DNA from 3 places in the Streptomyces sp. NPDC006487 genome. Region 3 is predicted to be linked to each of the others. Evidence: predicted binding sites of a transcription regulator. Region 3 holds the regulator's gene; each other region holds the start of a gene.
What was found. The regulator HrcA, encoded in region 3, represses chaperone genes, less so after heat shock. The targets are predictions, from matches to a motif close to TTNGCACTCNGNNNNNCNGAGTGCNAA.

Region 1 (4,407 bases), on a different contig from region 3:
CCAGCAGGAGCAGATCGGCCGCGATGGCCTGCAGCCGCTCGGTATCGGCCAGCGCGGCCGCCACCGACTCCCGGTCGGGGTCCCGCAGCGCCACCTCCAGCCGGGTCCGGACGGCCGCGAGGGGGTTGCGCAGCTCGTGCGAGGCGTCGGCGGTGAACTGCCGCTGCCGCGCGTCGCTGCGCTCCAGCCGGTCGAGCGTGTCGTTGACCGTCCGGGCCAGCTGCGCGATCTCGTCGGCGCCGCCCGGGTCCGGGACCCGCCGGTCCAGCTCGCTTCCGGTGACCGCGGCCAGCCCGGTGCGGATCGCGGTGACCGGGCGCAGCGCGTGGCCCGTCACCCACCAGGCCAGGGCCGCCGAGAAGACGATCAGCGGGGGCGCGCCGGCCAGCAGGCCGAGCGCGACGGCCCGGTTGGCGTCGTCCACGTCGCCGAGCACGGTCGCGGCGTAGACGGTGTGCGGGTCGTGCGCCCCCGGTGGACCGGGCGCGTCCACGGCGACCACCACACGCCGCTGCGCTCCGGGGCGCGCGGGAGGCAGGACGGCCGACCGCACGTCCCGGCCGGGCGCGGGGGTCAGCTCCGTGAGCTCCGGGGTGTCCTTCAGGTCCCCGCTGGTGGCCACGACCGCACCGGCCGCGTTCCGTACGAGGACCAGGTCGACCCCGCCCTCGGGCGCGGGCAGCCGGCCGCGGGCCGGAAGGCTCCCGGTGTCGTACTGGGCGGCCACCTTGCGCGCGGCGAGCTCGGTGCGGCCGGTGGCGTTCTCGATGAGGTTGGCGCGCAGCAGGGTGTAGAGCCACAGCCCGCCGGCGGCCAGGACGGCGGCCATCGCGAGGGCGGCGGCCGCGGCGGCGCGGGCACGGAGGCTGCCGAGGCGGCGGGACCGGGGCCGGTGCGGTGGCCGGGGTTCAGCCACCGTCCGGGGCCATCCTGTAGCCGGTGCCGTGCACCGTGAGGATCGAGCGTCGGCCGAAGGGGGCGTCGATCTTCCGGCGGAGCGAGGAGACGTAGACCTCGACGATGTTCGGGTCGATGCCGTGCGGGGTGTCCCAGACCTCGTCGAGGATGTCCTGCTTGGCGACGGCCCGGCCGGGCTGTTCCATCAGGCAGCCCAGGACGCCGAGCTCGCGGGCGGTCAGCTCGATCTCGTGCGTGCCGCGACGGCAGCGGCGGCCGCGGGGATCGAGGACGAGGTCGCCGGCCTGCAGGACGCCGGTCCGCGCGGCGTCGCCCGCTGCGGCGGCGCGGCGGGTGAGGGCGCGGAGGCGGGCGGCGAGGACGACGAAGGAGAACGGCTTCGTCAGGTAGTCGTCCGCGCCCGAGTCCAGACCCTCCGCCTCGTCGTACTCGCCGTCCTTGGCGGTCAGCATCAGCACGGGGGTGGCGACGCCGTGCGAACGCATCCGGGTGCATATCTCGTACCCCGAGAGGCCGGGGAGCATCAGGTCGAGGAGGACCACGTCGTACGGGCCTCCGGTGAGGGCCAGATCCAGTCCGTGGTGGCCGTCGTGGGCGAGATCCACCCAGTGGCCGTCGGCGGAGAGGCCGCGCCGCAGTGAATCGGCGAGGCTGACTTCGTCTTCGACGACCAGGATCCGCATGCCCCAAGCCTCACATACCGGGCACCATGCCTCCTCGACGCGCCGCTCGCACCGCTGCGCCGGACTCCGTCCGGCGGCGACCGGTCGGTGCTGGCGCCACCGCCGTCCCGGCTTGGGTCCGGTGGGCGGGTGCGGGCGGCCGGGCCCTGCGGGGCAAGGTCCCCTACCCGCCCTTCCGCCGTTCCCCGGGCGCTGCCCGGACCCGCGCCTCAAACGCCGGCGAGGCTGGATTTGGCGGATGTCAGCCTGCCGGTGGACGCCGACGGTCCGGGATATTCAGCCCCGCCGGCGTTGGAGGCGTCGGGGTCCGGGGACTGGCCCCCGGCAGCGCTGGTGCGGGGATCGGGGGCTCGGGGGTGCCCCGAGGGAGCGGGATCCGGGGCTCGCGCAGGCGGCCCCGGCTACGAATCCAGCGGCGCGTATTGGCACTCCGCTTGACCGAGTGCTAATCCCCGGAATAGTCTCGCGTCTGGCACTCGCCCCTGGTGAGTGCCAACACAGCGACAGGCAGATCCGGCACCCGCGACGACGGATCGACCTGGTCGCAACCTCAGACAATTAACCCCGGATCTCCGAAGCGGAAGGTCAGATCGTGACGACCACCAGCTCCAAGGTTGCCATCAAGCCGCTCGAGGACCGCATTGTGGTCCAGCCGCTCGACGCCGAGCAGACCACGGCCTCTGGCCTGGTCATCCCGGACACCGCGAAGGAGAAGCCCCAGGAGGGCGTCGTCCTCGCCGTGGGTCCGGGTCGCTTCGAGGACGGCCAGCGTCTCCCGCTGGACGTCACCGTCGGCGACGTCGTCCTGTACTCCAAGTACGGCGGCACCGAAGTGAAGTACAACGGCGAGGAGTACCTCGTCCTCTCGGCCCGCGACGTGCTCGCGATCGTCGAGAAGTAATCACTTCTCCAGTTTTGCTTTGAGCTACGCCCCTGGTCACCCCTGCTGATGCCGGGCGGCGAGGGGCGTAGTTCGTGTCTGACAGGCGGTCGCGGTGAGCGGCCGGGGATAGCAACGAGAGGGCTGAACCGCTCCCATGCCGAAGATTCTCAAGTTTGACGAGGACGCCCGTCGCGCCCTTGAGCGTGGCGTCAACAAGCTCGCCGACACCGTCAAGGTGACGATCGGCCCCAAGGGCCGCAACGTCGTCATCGACAAGAAGTTCGGCGCTCCGACCATCACGAACGACGGCGTCACCATCGCCCGTGAGGTCGAGCTCGACGACCCGTACGAGAACCTTGGCGCGCAGCTCGTCAAGGAGGTCGCGACCAAGACCAACGACGTCGCGGGTGACGGCACCACCACCGCCACCGTCCTGGCGCAGGCGCTGGTCCGCGAGGGTCTGCGCAACGTTGCCGCGGGTGCGTCCCCGGCCGCCCTGAAGAAGGGCATCGACGCCGCCGTCAAGGCCGTCTCCGACGAGCTCCTGGCGACCGCCCGTCCGATCGAGGACAAGTCCGACATCGCCGCCGTGGCCGCGCTCTCCGCGCAGGACCAGCAGGTCGGTGACCTCATCGCCGAGGCGATGGACAAGGTCGGCAAGGACGGTGTCATCACCGTCGAGGAGTCCAACGCCTTCGGCCTGGAGCTCGAGTTCACCGAGGGCATGGCCTTCGACAAGGGCTACCTGTCCCCGTACATGGTCTCCGACCAGGAGCGTATGGAGGCCATCCTCGATGACCCGTACATCCTGATCAACCAGGGCAAGATCTCCTCCATCCAGGACCTCCTGCCGCTGCTCGAGAAGGTCATCCAGGCCGGCGCCTCCAAGCCGCTCCTGATCATCGCCGAGGACGTCGAGGGCGAGGCGCTCTCCACCCTCGTCGTCAACAAGATCCGTGGCACCTTCAACGCCGTCGCCGTCAAGGCGCCCGGCTTCGGTGACCGCCGCAAGGCGATGCTCCAGGACATGGCCACCCTCACCGGTGCCACCGTCATCGCCGAGGAGGTCGGCCTCAAGCTCGACCAGGCCGGTCTGGACGTCCTGGGCTCCGCCCGCCGCGTCACGATCTCCAAGGACAGCACCACCATCGTCGACGGTGGCGGCTCTTCCGACGAGGTCCTCGGCCGCGTCAACCAGATCAAGGCCGAGATCGAGTCCACCGACTCGGACTGGGACCGCGAGAAGCTGCAGGAGCGCCTGGCGAAGCTCGCCGGCGGCGTCTGCGTCATCAAGGTCGGCGCCGCCACCGAGGTGGAGCTCAAGGAGAAGAAGCACCGTCTCGAGGACGCCATCTCGGCGACCCGCGCCGCGGTCGAGGAGGGCATCGTCTCCGGCGGTGGCTCCGCTCTCGTCCACGCCGTGAAGGTGCTGGAAGGCAACCTGGGCCTGTCGGGCGACGAGGCCACCGGTGTCGCGGTCGTGCGCCGCGCCGCCGTCGAGCCGCTGCGCTGGATCGCGGAGAACGCCGGCCTCGAGGGCTACGTCATCACCGCGAAGGTCGCCGAGCTCGAGAAGGGCCAGGGCTTCAACGCCGCCACCGGCGAGTACGGCGACCTGGTCAAGGCCGGCGTCATCGACCCGGTCAAGGTCACCCGCTCCGCGCTGGAGAACGCCGCTTCCATCGCGTCGCTGCTGCTCACGACCGAGACCCTGGTCGTCGAGAAGCCGGCCGACGACGAGGGCGACGCCGGTCACGGCCACGGTGGCCACGGCCACAGCCACTGACCTCGTCGGTGAGCACGGCAGGTAAGCACGGCAAGTAAGCACGGGAAAGCCCCGGTCACCGCTGCCAAGCGGTGGTGACCGGGGCTTTCCCGTGTGCCGCCGACCCGGGGCGAAGAGCTATCCGGGCATCATGCCCA
Region 2 (4,407 bases), on a different contig from region 3:
ACCCCCAGCTGGGGGTGCCGCCCTCGGTACGTGATGCGAACAGCCGATCTACCTTCGGGCCGGAGCCCGGGGGTGGATCAGAAGTCCATGTCGCCGCCCGGCATGCCGCCGCCGGCAGCGGCGCCGGCCTTCTCGGGCTTGTCGGCGATGACGGCCTCGGTGGTGAGGAAGAGAGCCGCGATGGACGCCGCGTTCTGCAGGGCGGAGCGGGTGACCTTCGCCGGGTCGATGATGCCCTCGGCGATCATGTCCACGTACTCGCCGGTCGCGGCGTTCAGGCCCCAACCGATCTGCAGGTTGCGGACCTTCTCCACGACGACGCCACCCTCGAGACCACCATTGACGGCGATCTGCTTGAGCGGGGCCTCCAGCGCGAGCTTGACGGCGTTGGCGCCGGTCGCCTCGTCGCCGGTGAGCTCGAGCTTGTCGAAGACCGAGGAGGCCTGCAGCAGGGCCACGCCGCCACCGGCGACGATGCCCTCTTCGACGGCCGCCTTCGCGTTGCGAACGGCGTCCTCGATGCGGTGCTTGCGCTCCTTGAGCTCGACCTCGGTCGCGGCTCCGGCCTTGATGACCGCAACACCGCCGGCGAGCTTCGCCAGGCGCTCCTGCAGCTTCTCGCGGTCGTAGTCCGAGTCGGAGTTCTCGATCTCGGCGCGGATCTGGTTGACGCGACCCTGGACCTGGTCGCTGTCACCGGAACCGTCGACGATGGTGGTCTCGTCCTTGGTGATGACGACCTTGCGGGCGCGGCCGAGCAGGTCGAGACCGGCGTTCTCGAGCTTGAGGCCGACCTCCTCGGAGATGACCGTGCCGCCCGTGAGGATGGCGATGTCGCCGAGCATGGCCTTGCGACGGTCACCGAAGCCCGGGGCCTTGACGGCGACGGACTTGAAGGTGCCGCGGATCTTGTTGACGACGAGGGTGGAGAGCGCCTCGCCCTCGACGTCCTCGGCGATGATCAGCAGCGGCTTGCCGGACTGCATGACCTTCTCCAGGAGCGGCAGCAGGTCCTTGACCGAGCCGATCTTGGAGTTGACGATCAGGATGTACGGGTCGTCGAGGGACGACTCCATGCGCTCCATGTCGGTGGCGAAGTACGCCGAGATGTAGCCCTTGTCGAAGCGCATGCCCTCGGTGAGCTCGAGCTCCAGGCCGAAGGTCTGCGACTCCTCGACCGTGATGACGCCTTCCTTGCCGACCTTGTCCATGGCCTCGGCGATGAGCTCGCCGATCTGGGTGTCGGCGGCGGAGATGGAGGCCGTCGAAGCGATCTGCTCCTTGGTCTCGACATCCTTGGCCTGCGCCAGCAGGGCGGCGGAGACGGCCTCGACGGCCTTCTCGATACCGCGCTTGAGGGCCATCGGGTTCGCACCGGCGGCCACGTTGCGCAGGCCCTCGCGGACGAGCGCCTGGGCGAGAACGGTGGCGGTGGTCGTACCGTCGCCGGCGACGTCGTCCGTCTTCTTGGCGACTTCCTTGACCAGCTCGGCGCCGATCTTCTCGTACGGGTCCTCGAGCTCGATCTCCTTGGCGATGGAGACACCATCGTTGGTGATCGTGGGGGCGCCCCACTTCTTCTCAAGGACGACGTTGCGACCCTTGGGGCCAAGGGTGACCTTGACGGCGTCGGCGAGCTGGTTCATGCCTCGCTCGAGACCGCGCCGGGCCTCCTCGTTGAACGCAATGATCTTGGCCATCTGAAGTGGTCCTCCCGGACAGCGGTGGATTGCTCCCGGACCGCGCCCGCGCCCGCGACGGACGGCCTGCGTGCCCGGCGGTTTCTTCCCGCCGGACCCCGTGGGCCTCACTGACCCGGTCCTCGTATAGGTAGCACTCTCACCAGGAGAGTGCTAACGCCAATGATTAGCACTCGACCCCCTCGAGTGCAAGCGGCTTCGGGCAACCCGGGATGAACAGCCGGGCGCGCCAAGGGTGCCGGAGCCGCCACGCACGAGGGGCCCGCATCCCGTGTCCAGGATGTGGGCCCCTCGTACATATGCCGTTGTGCCGTCGCACGCGGCCGCTGTGCGTGGCCCGTACGTGTCGGTGGTCGATCGCGGTCGGACTAGCCGGCGGCGAGCTTGACCATGTCCGCCTGCGGACCCTTCTGGCCCTGCGAGATCTCGAACTCGACCCGCTGACCCTCTTCAAGGGTGCGGTACCCGTCCATCTGGATGGCGCTGTAGTGGACGAACACATCCGCACCACCGTCGACCGCGATGAAGCCGTAGCCCTTCTCCGCGTTGAACCACTTGACGGTGCCCTGAGCCATGCCTAACTCCCCTATTACTGGCCCTTGCGCAGGACCGCACTTCGCGGTCCCGGGTCAGAACTTGCGCCGGAACGCCTCGACCGGGGCTGAATGTATCCGCACCGCTGCTGTCTGCAACAGGTCATTCCGACGAGAATTCTGGACACAGTAAAAGATTGAAATAGGGTGAAAACTCGGAATATTCCAGGGCAACTCGGGCCGGACAAACCACGCCAAGGACCCATAGCGCACTTGCATGTTGACTCAATGTCAACCCTCTCGCGGCCCGCTCATATGCGGCGGGCAAGAACAGCGGAGGGGACTTCCCCAACTCTACCGCGCCCAACCCAGCAGAATTGCCCCCTCCGTTTGGTAACGGAGGGGGCAATTCAGTTTCTACGAGGTCTCGCGCAAGCCGTACGAGGGCTCAGCAGCCGCCCGCGACGGCGGGAATGATCGAGATGCCGGCGCCGTCCGGGGTGGAGGTCTGCAGCCCGCCCTCGAAGCGCACGTCGTCGTCGTTCACGTAGACGTTGACGAAGCGGCGCAGCTTGCCCTGGTCGTCCAGGACGCGCGCGGCGATGCCGGGGTGGCTGGCCTCCAGGGACCGGATGACCTCTTCGAGGGTCGCGCCCTCGGCGGGGACCTCGGCCTGGCCGCCGGTGTAGGTGCGCAGGATGGTGGGGATGCGGACGTTGACGCTCATGGCGCTACTGCCTTTCCGGTGTGCAGGGAGAAGAGGATCAGGCCAGGTTGGCGGCGCGGAACGCGTCCAGGCTCGGGCGGATGGTGGCGGTCTGGCCACCACCTTCGGCCACCGCCTCCAGGGTCTTGAGGCCGTCACCGGTGTTCAGGACCACGGTGGTCAGCGCGGGGTCGAGCTGCCCGTTCTCGATGAGCTTCTTCGTCACGCCGACGGTCACGCCGCCCGCGGTCTCGGCGAAGATGCCCTCGGTCTGGGCGAGGAGCTTGATGGCCTCGACGACCTGCTCGTCGTTGACGTCCTCGACGAAGCCGCCGGTACGGCGCGCGATGTCCAGGACGTACGGGCCGTCCGCCGGGTTGCCGATGGCCAGCGACTTGGCGATGGTGTTCGGCTTCTGCGGGCGGACCACCTCGTGACCGGCCTTGAAGGCGGTCGAGACGGGCGAGCAGCCCTCGGCCTGGGCACCGAAGATCTTGTACGGCTTGTCCTCGACGAGGCCGAGCTTGATCAGCTCCTGCAGACCCTTGTCGATCTTCGTGAGCTGCGAGCCGGAGGCGATCGGGATGACGATCTGGTCGGGCAGCTGCCAGCCGAGCTGCTCGCAGATCTCGTACGCCAGGGTCTTGGAGCCCTCGCCGTAGTACGGGCGCAGGTTGACGTTGACGAAGCCCCAGCCCTCGCCCAGCGGGTCGCCGATGAGCTCGGAGCAGAAGCGGTTGACGTCGTCGTAGTTGCCCTCGATGCCGACGAGGTCGCCACCGTAGACACCGGCCATGACGACCTTGCCCTGCTCCAGGTCGTGCGGGATGAACACGCAGGAGCGGAAGCCGGCGCGGGCGGCCGCGGCGCCGACGGCGCCGGCCAGGTTGCCGGTGGAGGAGCAGGAGAGGGTGGTGAAGCCGAAGGCGCGGGCGGCCTCGACGGCGATGGCCACGACGCGGTCCTTGAAGGAGTGCGTCGGGTTGCCGGAGTCGTCCTTGACGTACAGCTTGCCGGTGACGCCGAGCTCCTTGGCCAGGTTGGCCGCGTCCACGAGCTTGGTGAAGCCGGGGTTCAGGCTCGGCTTGGAGGCCACGTCCGCCGGGACGGGCAGCAGCGGCGCGTAGCGCCAGATGTTGTTGGGGCCGGCCTCGATGGCGGCGCGCAGGGCTTCCGGGTCGCCCAGCGGCAGCTCGTAGGCGACTTCGAGCGGTCCGAAGCACTCGGCGCAGGCGAAGATCGGGCCGAGCTCGAAGCGGGTACCGCACTCACGACAGGAAAGGCCGGTGGCGGGACCGAGATCGACAGAGGTGCCGGAAGCGCTGGTTTCAACGGTTTCGGCAGAGGTTGCGACAGACTGTGCAGCCATGATGGCGAGGCCCTTTCTCCTCATCTTCCCCATGGCGCACTTCGCCATGAGACGGAATTGGCACCTTCCCTAGCCGGGGACCTCGCTGGCGGCGCTGGT
Region 3 (4,407 bases):
CTTGCCGAAGCGGTCCTCCAGGGTGACGGTGCCCGCCTCGCAGGCCACCACCGCGCCGCAGAAGTCCGTACCCGCCACCTCGACCACCAGATCGGGATCGGCCGGCACCTCCGGGACGGGCTTGGCTCGCTTCCACTGCGGGGTCAGGTCGGGGGAGTACTCACGCATCCGGCCGAGGGTAGGAGAGCGGGCCGCCTCAGGTGCCCGACACGCCGAAACGAGCGGCCAGTGTGTCGCGTTGGGCACGGACGAAGGCCGCGTCGACCACCGCTCCGTGACCCGGCACGTACAGAGCGTCTTCCCCGCCCAGGGCGAGGAGCCGGTCCAGGGCCGCCGGCCACTGCCCGGGCACCGCGTCCGGACCCGCCTGCGGCTCGCCCGATTCCTCGACCAGGTCGCCGCAGAAGACCACCTCGCGGGCTCCGGGCACGAAGGCGGCCAGATCGTGCCGGGTGTGCCCCGGGCCCACGTTCGCCAACAGCACCTGCACTCCGCCCAGGTCGAGGGTCCACTCGCCCGACACCAGGTGCCGGGGGACCACCAGCAGGTCCGCCGCCTCGGCGGCCTCGGCCTCCGCGAGGCCGTGGCGGACCGCGTCGGACCGCAGCTCGTCCCGGGTCACGGAGAGCAGGGCGTCCAGTCCGACCGGGCCGTAGACCTCCGCCCCCGCGAACGCCGCACCGCCCAGTACGTGGTCGAAATGTCCGTGTGTGAATGCGAGATGGGTCACGCGCCGGCCCGCCAGCCGCTCCGCCTCGGACCGCACCAGCGCGCCTTCCCGCAGGGAGGACCCGGGGTCGATCAGGAGGGCCGAATCCTCGCCCACCACCAGTCCCACGGTGCAGTCCCACACGGGCAGGCGCTTGCGGCCGGCCCGTTCGGTGAGCCGTTCCCAGCCTGCCTCTTCCCAACGCACGTCCATGCCGCGACGCTACCTTGGCGGGCCGCCCTTGCTAGGGGTGTACCACCCCGCCGTACACTGACCGGGGGATCTCTGGCACTCGAACGCTCAGAGTGCCAGCAGGCAGGGCCTGCCGAAGCCGCGAACGACGGAAACGATGGAGGTGTGCGCGATGCTCAGCGAACGCAGACTCGAAGTGCTGCGCGCCATCGTCCAGGACTACGTCGGGACGGAGGAGCCGGTCGGCTCCAAGGCGCTCACCGAGCGGCACCGGCTCGGCGTCTCGCCCGCCACCGTGCGCAACGACATGGCCGTGCTGGAGGACGAGGGCTACATCGCCCAGCCCCACACCAGCGCCGGCCGGATCCCCACCGACAAGGGCTACCGCCTCTTCGTCGACAAGCTGGCGGGGGTCAAACCCCTGTCGACGCCCGAACGCCGGGCCATCCAGAACTTCCTCGACGGGGCCGTGGACCTCGACGACGTCGTCGGCCGTACGGTGCGGCTGCTCGCGCAGCTCACCCGGCAGGTCGCCGTCGTCCAGTACCCGTCGCTGACCCGGTCCACCGTCCGGCACGTGGAACTGCTCGCGCTGGCGCCGGCCCGCCTGATGCTCGTCCTCATCACGGACACCGGCCGGGTCGAGCAGCGGCTCGTCGACTGCCAGACCCCCTTCGGGGAGGCCTCGCTCGCGGACCTGCGGGCCCGCCTCAACAGCCGTGTCGTCGGCCGCCGGTTCACCGACGTGCCGCCGCTGGTGCAGGACCTTCCGGAATCCTTCGAGACCGAGGACCGGGTGACGGTGAAGGCCGTCCTCGACACCCTTCTCGAAACGCTGGTCGAGGAGGCGGAGGAGCGGCTGATGATCGGCGGCACCGCCAACCTCACCCGCTTCGGACACGATTTTCCCCTGACGATCAGGCCGGTGCTCGAAGCGCTGGAGGAGCAGGTCGTGCTCCTCAAGCTGCTGGGCGAGGCGAGTGAGTCGGGAATGGCCGTAAAGATCGGGCATGAGAACGCCTACGAGGGACTGAACTCCACGTCCGTCGTCTCGGTCGGCTACGGTTCGGGCGGCGAAGCAGTCGCCAAACTCGGCGTGGTCGGACCGACCCGCATGGACTACCCCGGAACGATGGGAGCGGTACGCGCAGTGGCACGTTACGTCGGACAGATCCTGGCGGAGTCGTAAGTGGCCACGGACTACTACGCCGTTCTCGGCGTGCGCCGCGACGCATCGCAGGACGAGATCAAGAAGGCATTCCGGCGGCTCGCGCGCGAGCTGCACCCGGATGTGAACCCCGATCCCAAGACGCAAGAGCGTTTCAAGGAGATCAACGCGGCCTACGAGGTCCTCTCGGACCCGCAGAAGAAGCAGGTCTTCGACCTCGGCGGCGACCCGCTGTCCTCCTCGGGCGGTGGCGGAGCCGGCGGGTTCGGGGCGGGTGGCTTCGGCAACTTCTCCGACATCATGGACGCCTTCTTCGGCCAGTCCTCGCAGCGCGGACCGCGCTCGCGGACCCGCCGCGGCCAGGACGCCATGATCCGCCTCGACCTGGAACTGGACGAGGCCGCCTTCGGCACGACCAAGGACATCCAGGTCGACACGGCCATCGTCTGCACCACCTGCTCCGGCGAAGGCGCCGCCCCCGGCACCTCGGCGCAGACCTGTGACATGTGCCGCGGCCGCGGTGAGGTCTCGCAGGTCACCCGGTCCTTCCTGGGCCAGGTCATGACCTCGCGGCCCTGCCCGCAGTGCCAGGGCTTCGGCACCGTGGTCCCGACCCCGTGCCCCGAGTGCGCGGGCGACGGCCGGGTCCGCTCCCGCCGCAGCCTCACCGTCAAGATTCCGGCGGGCGTCGAGAACGGCACCCGGATCCAGCTCGCGGGCGAGGGCGAGGTCGGCCCCGGCGGCGGCCCCGCCGGCGACCTGTACGTGGAGATCCACGAGCTGCCGCACCCGACCTTCCAGCGGCGCGGGGACGACCTGCACTGCACGGTCACCATCCCGATGACCGCGGCCTCCCTCGGCACCAAGTGCCCGCTGGAGACCCTGGACGGCCTGGAGGAGATCGACATCCGGCCCGGCACCCAGTCCGGCCAGGCGATCCCCCTGCACGGCCGGGGCGTCACGCACCTGCGCGGCGGCGGCCGCGGCGACCTGATCGTCCACGTCGAGGTCACCACCCCGAGCAAGCTGGACCCGGCGCAGGAGGACCTGCTGCGCCAGCTGGCGAAGCTGCGCGGCGAGGAGCGCCCGCTCGGCCAGTTCGCTCCGGGCCAGCAAGGCCTGTTCAGCCGCCTGAAGGACGCCTTCAACGGGCGCTGAGCCGCGCGCGGAGCAGCGTACCGGCAGCGTACGAGAACACCTGCGAGCCCGGTCCGGGGATGCCCCGGACCGGGCTCGCGGCATGCGGGACGGCAGGGCGGCGGCGGTATTCGGGCACCCCGGTGAAGGGGACTATGCCAGGCGAATGCCGTGATTCGGTCCCGTGAGCGGGACATGGCACGATGCAGCTCATGTCCTCCGCACCGAACGGTCTCTTCACGTACCCGATCGTGCAGGCGCCCATGGCGGGCGGCGCGTCCTGCCCGCCGCTCGCGGCCGCCGTGTGCGAAGCGGGCGGACTGGGCTTCCTCGCCGGCGGCTACAAAACCGCCGACGGCATGTACCAGGAGATCAAGCGGCTGCGCGCGCTCACCCGCCGCCCCTTCGGCGTCAACCTCTTCCTGCCGCAGACCGGGCACGTGGACCCGGCCGCCGTGGAGGCCTACCGCGGGCACCTCGCCAGTGAGGCCTCCTGGTACGAGATCTCCCTCGCCGACGAGGACATCATCGGCACCAGCGACGACGGCTACGACGCCAAACTGGCCATTCTCATCGAAGACCCGGTACCCGTGGTCTCGTTCACCTTCGGCCTGCCCTCACCCGCGGCCTTCACCTGCCTGCGCAAGGTCGGTACGTACACGATCGCCACCGTCACCTCCGTCGAGGAGGCCCGCGCCGCGCAGGCGGCCGGCGCCGACGCCGTCTGCGTCCAGGGCGTGGAGGCGGGCGGCCACCAGGGCACTCACCGCGACGACCCGCAGGGCGACGGCACGGCCGGGGTCGGCCTGCTCGCGCTCGTCGCGCAGGTCCGCGAGGCCGTGGCCCTCCCGATCATCGCGGCCGGCGGCCTGATGCGCGGCTCGCAGATCGCCGCGCTGCTCGCCGCGGGCGCGGAGGCCGCGCAGCTCGGCACGGCCTTCCTGGCCTGCCCGGAGTCCGGCGCGCACGCCCTGCACAAGAAGGCGCTGACCGACCCGCTGTTCGTCCGGACGGAGCTGACCCGGGCCTTCTCGGGCCGGCCGGCCCGCGGGCTGGTCAACCGTTTCATGCGCGAGCACGGCCCGTACGCCCCGGCCGCGTACCCGCAGGTCCACCACCTGACCGCGCCGCTGCGCAAGGCCGCCGCCGCGGCCGGGGACCCGCAGGGCATGGCCCTGTGGGCGGGCCAGGGGCACCGGCT

Region 1: groES (co-chaperone GroES) is a predicted target of HrcA. The motif match lies at 2,024-2,050, and genes of this name have one in related genera.
Region 2: groL (chaperonin GroEL) is a predicted target of HrcA. The motif match lies at 1,831-1,857, and genes of this name have one in related genera.

Annotation. Positions count from the first base shown of each region.
Region 1 is NZ_JBIAHN010000011.1:174,289-178,695, reverse strand. It holds gene ACFYM0_RS20645 (sensor histidine kinase) at 1-916, opposite strand, end outside; gene ACFYM0_RS20640 (response regulator transcription factor) at 909-1,601, opposite strand; gene groES (co-chaperone GroES) at 2,194-2,502, shown strand; gene groL (chaperonin GroEL) at 2,639-4,270, shown strand; gene ACFYM0_RS20625 (ester cyclase) at 4,388-4,407, opposite strand, start outside.
Region 2 is NZ_JBIAHN010000021.1:46,099-50,505, forward strand. It holds gene groL (chaperonin GroEL) at 78-1,700, opposite strand; gene ACFYM0_RS32175 (cold-shock protein) at 2,069-2,275, opposite strand; gene ACFYM0_RS32180 (MoaD/ThiS family protein) at 2,682-2,960, opposite strand; gene thrC (threonine synthase) at 2,998-4,308, opposite strand; SAM riboswitch class I at 4,326-4,407, opposite strand, start outside.
Region 3 is NZ_JBIAHN010000007.1:187,835-192,241, forward strand. It holds gene ACFYM0_RS13940 (DUF3097 domain-containing protein) at 1-168, opposite strand, end outside; gene ACFYM0_RS13945 (MBL fold metallo-hydrolase) at 197-922, opposite strand; gene hrcA (heat-inducible transcriptional repressor HrcA) at 1,074-2,090, shown strand; gene dnaJ (molecular chaperone DnaJ) at 2,091-3,227, shown strand; gene ACFYM0_RS13960 (nitronate monooxygenase) at 3,419-4,407, shown strand, end outside.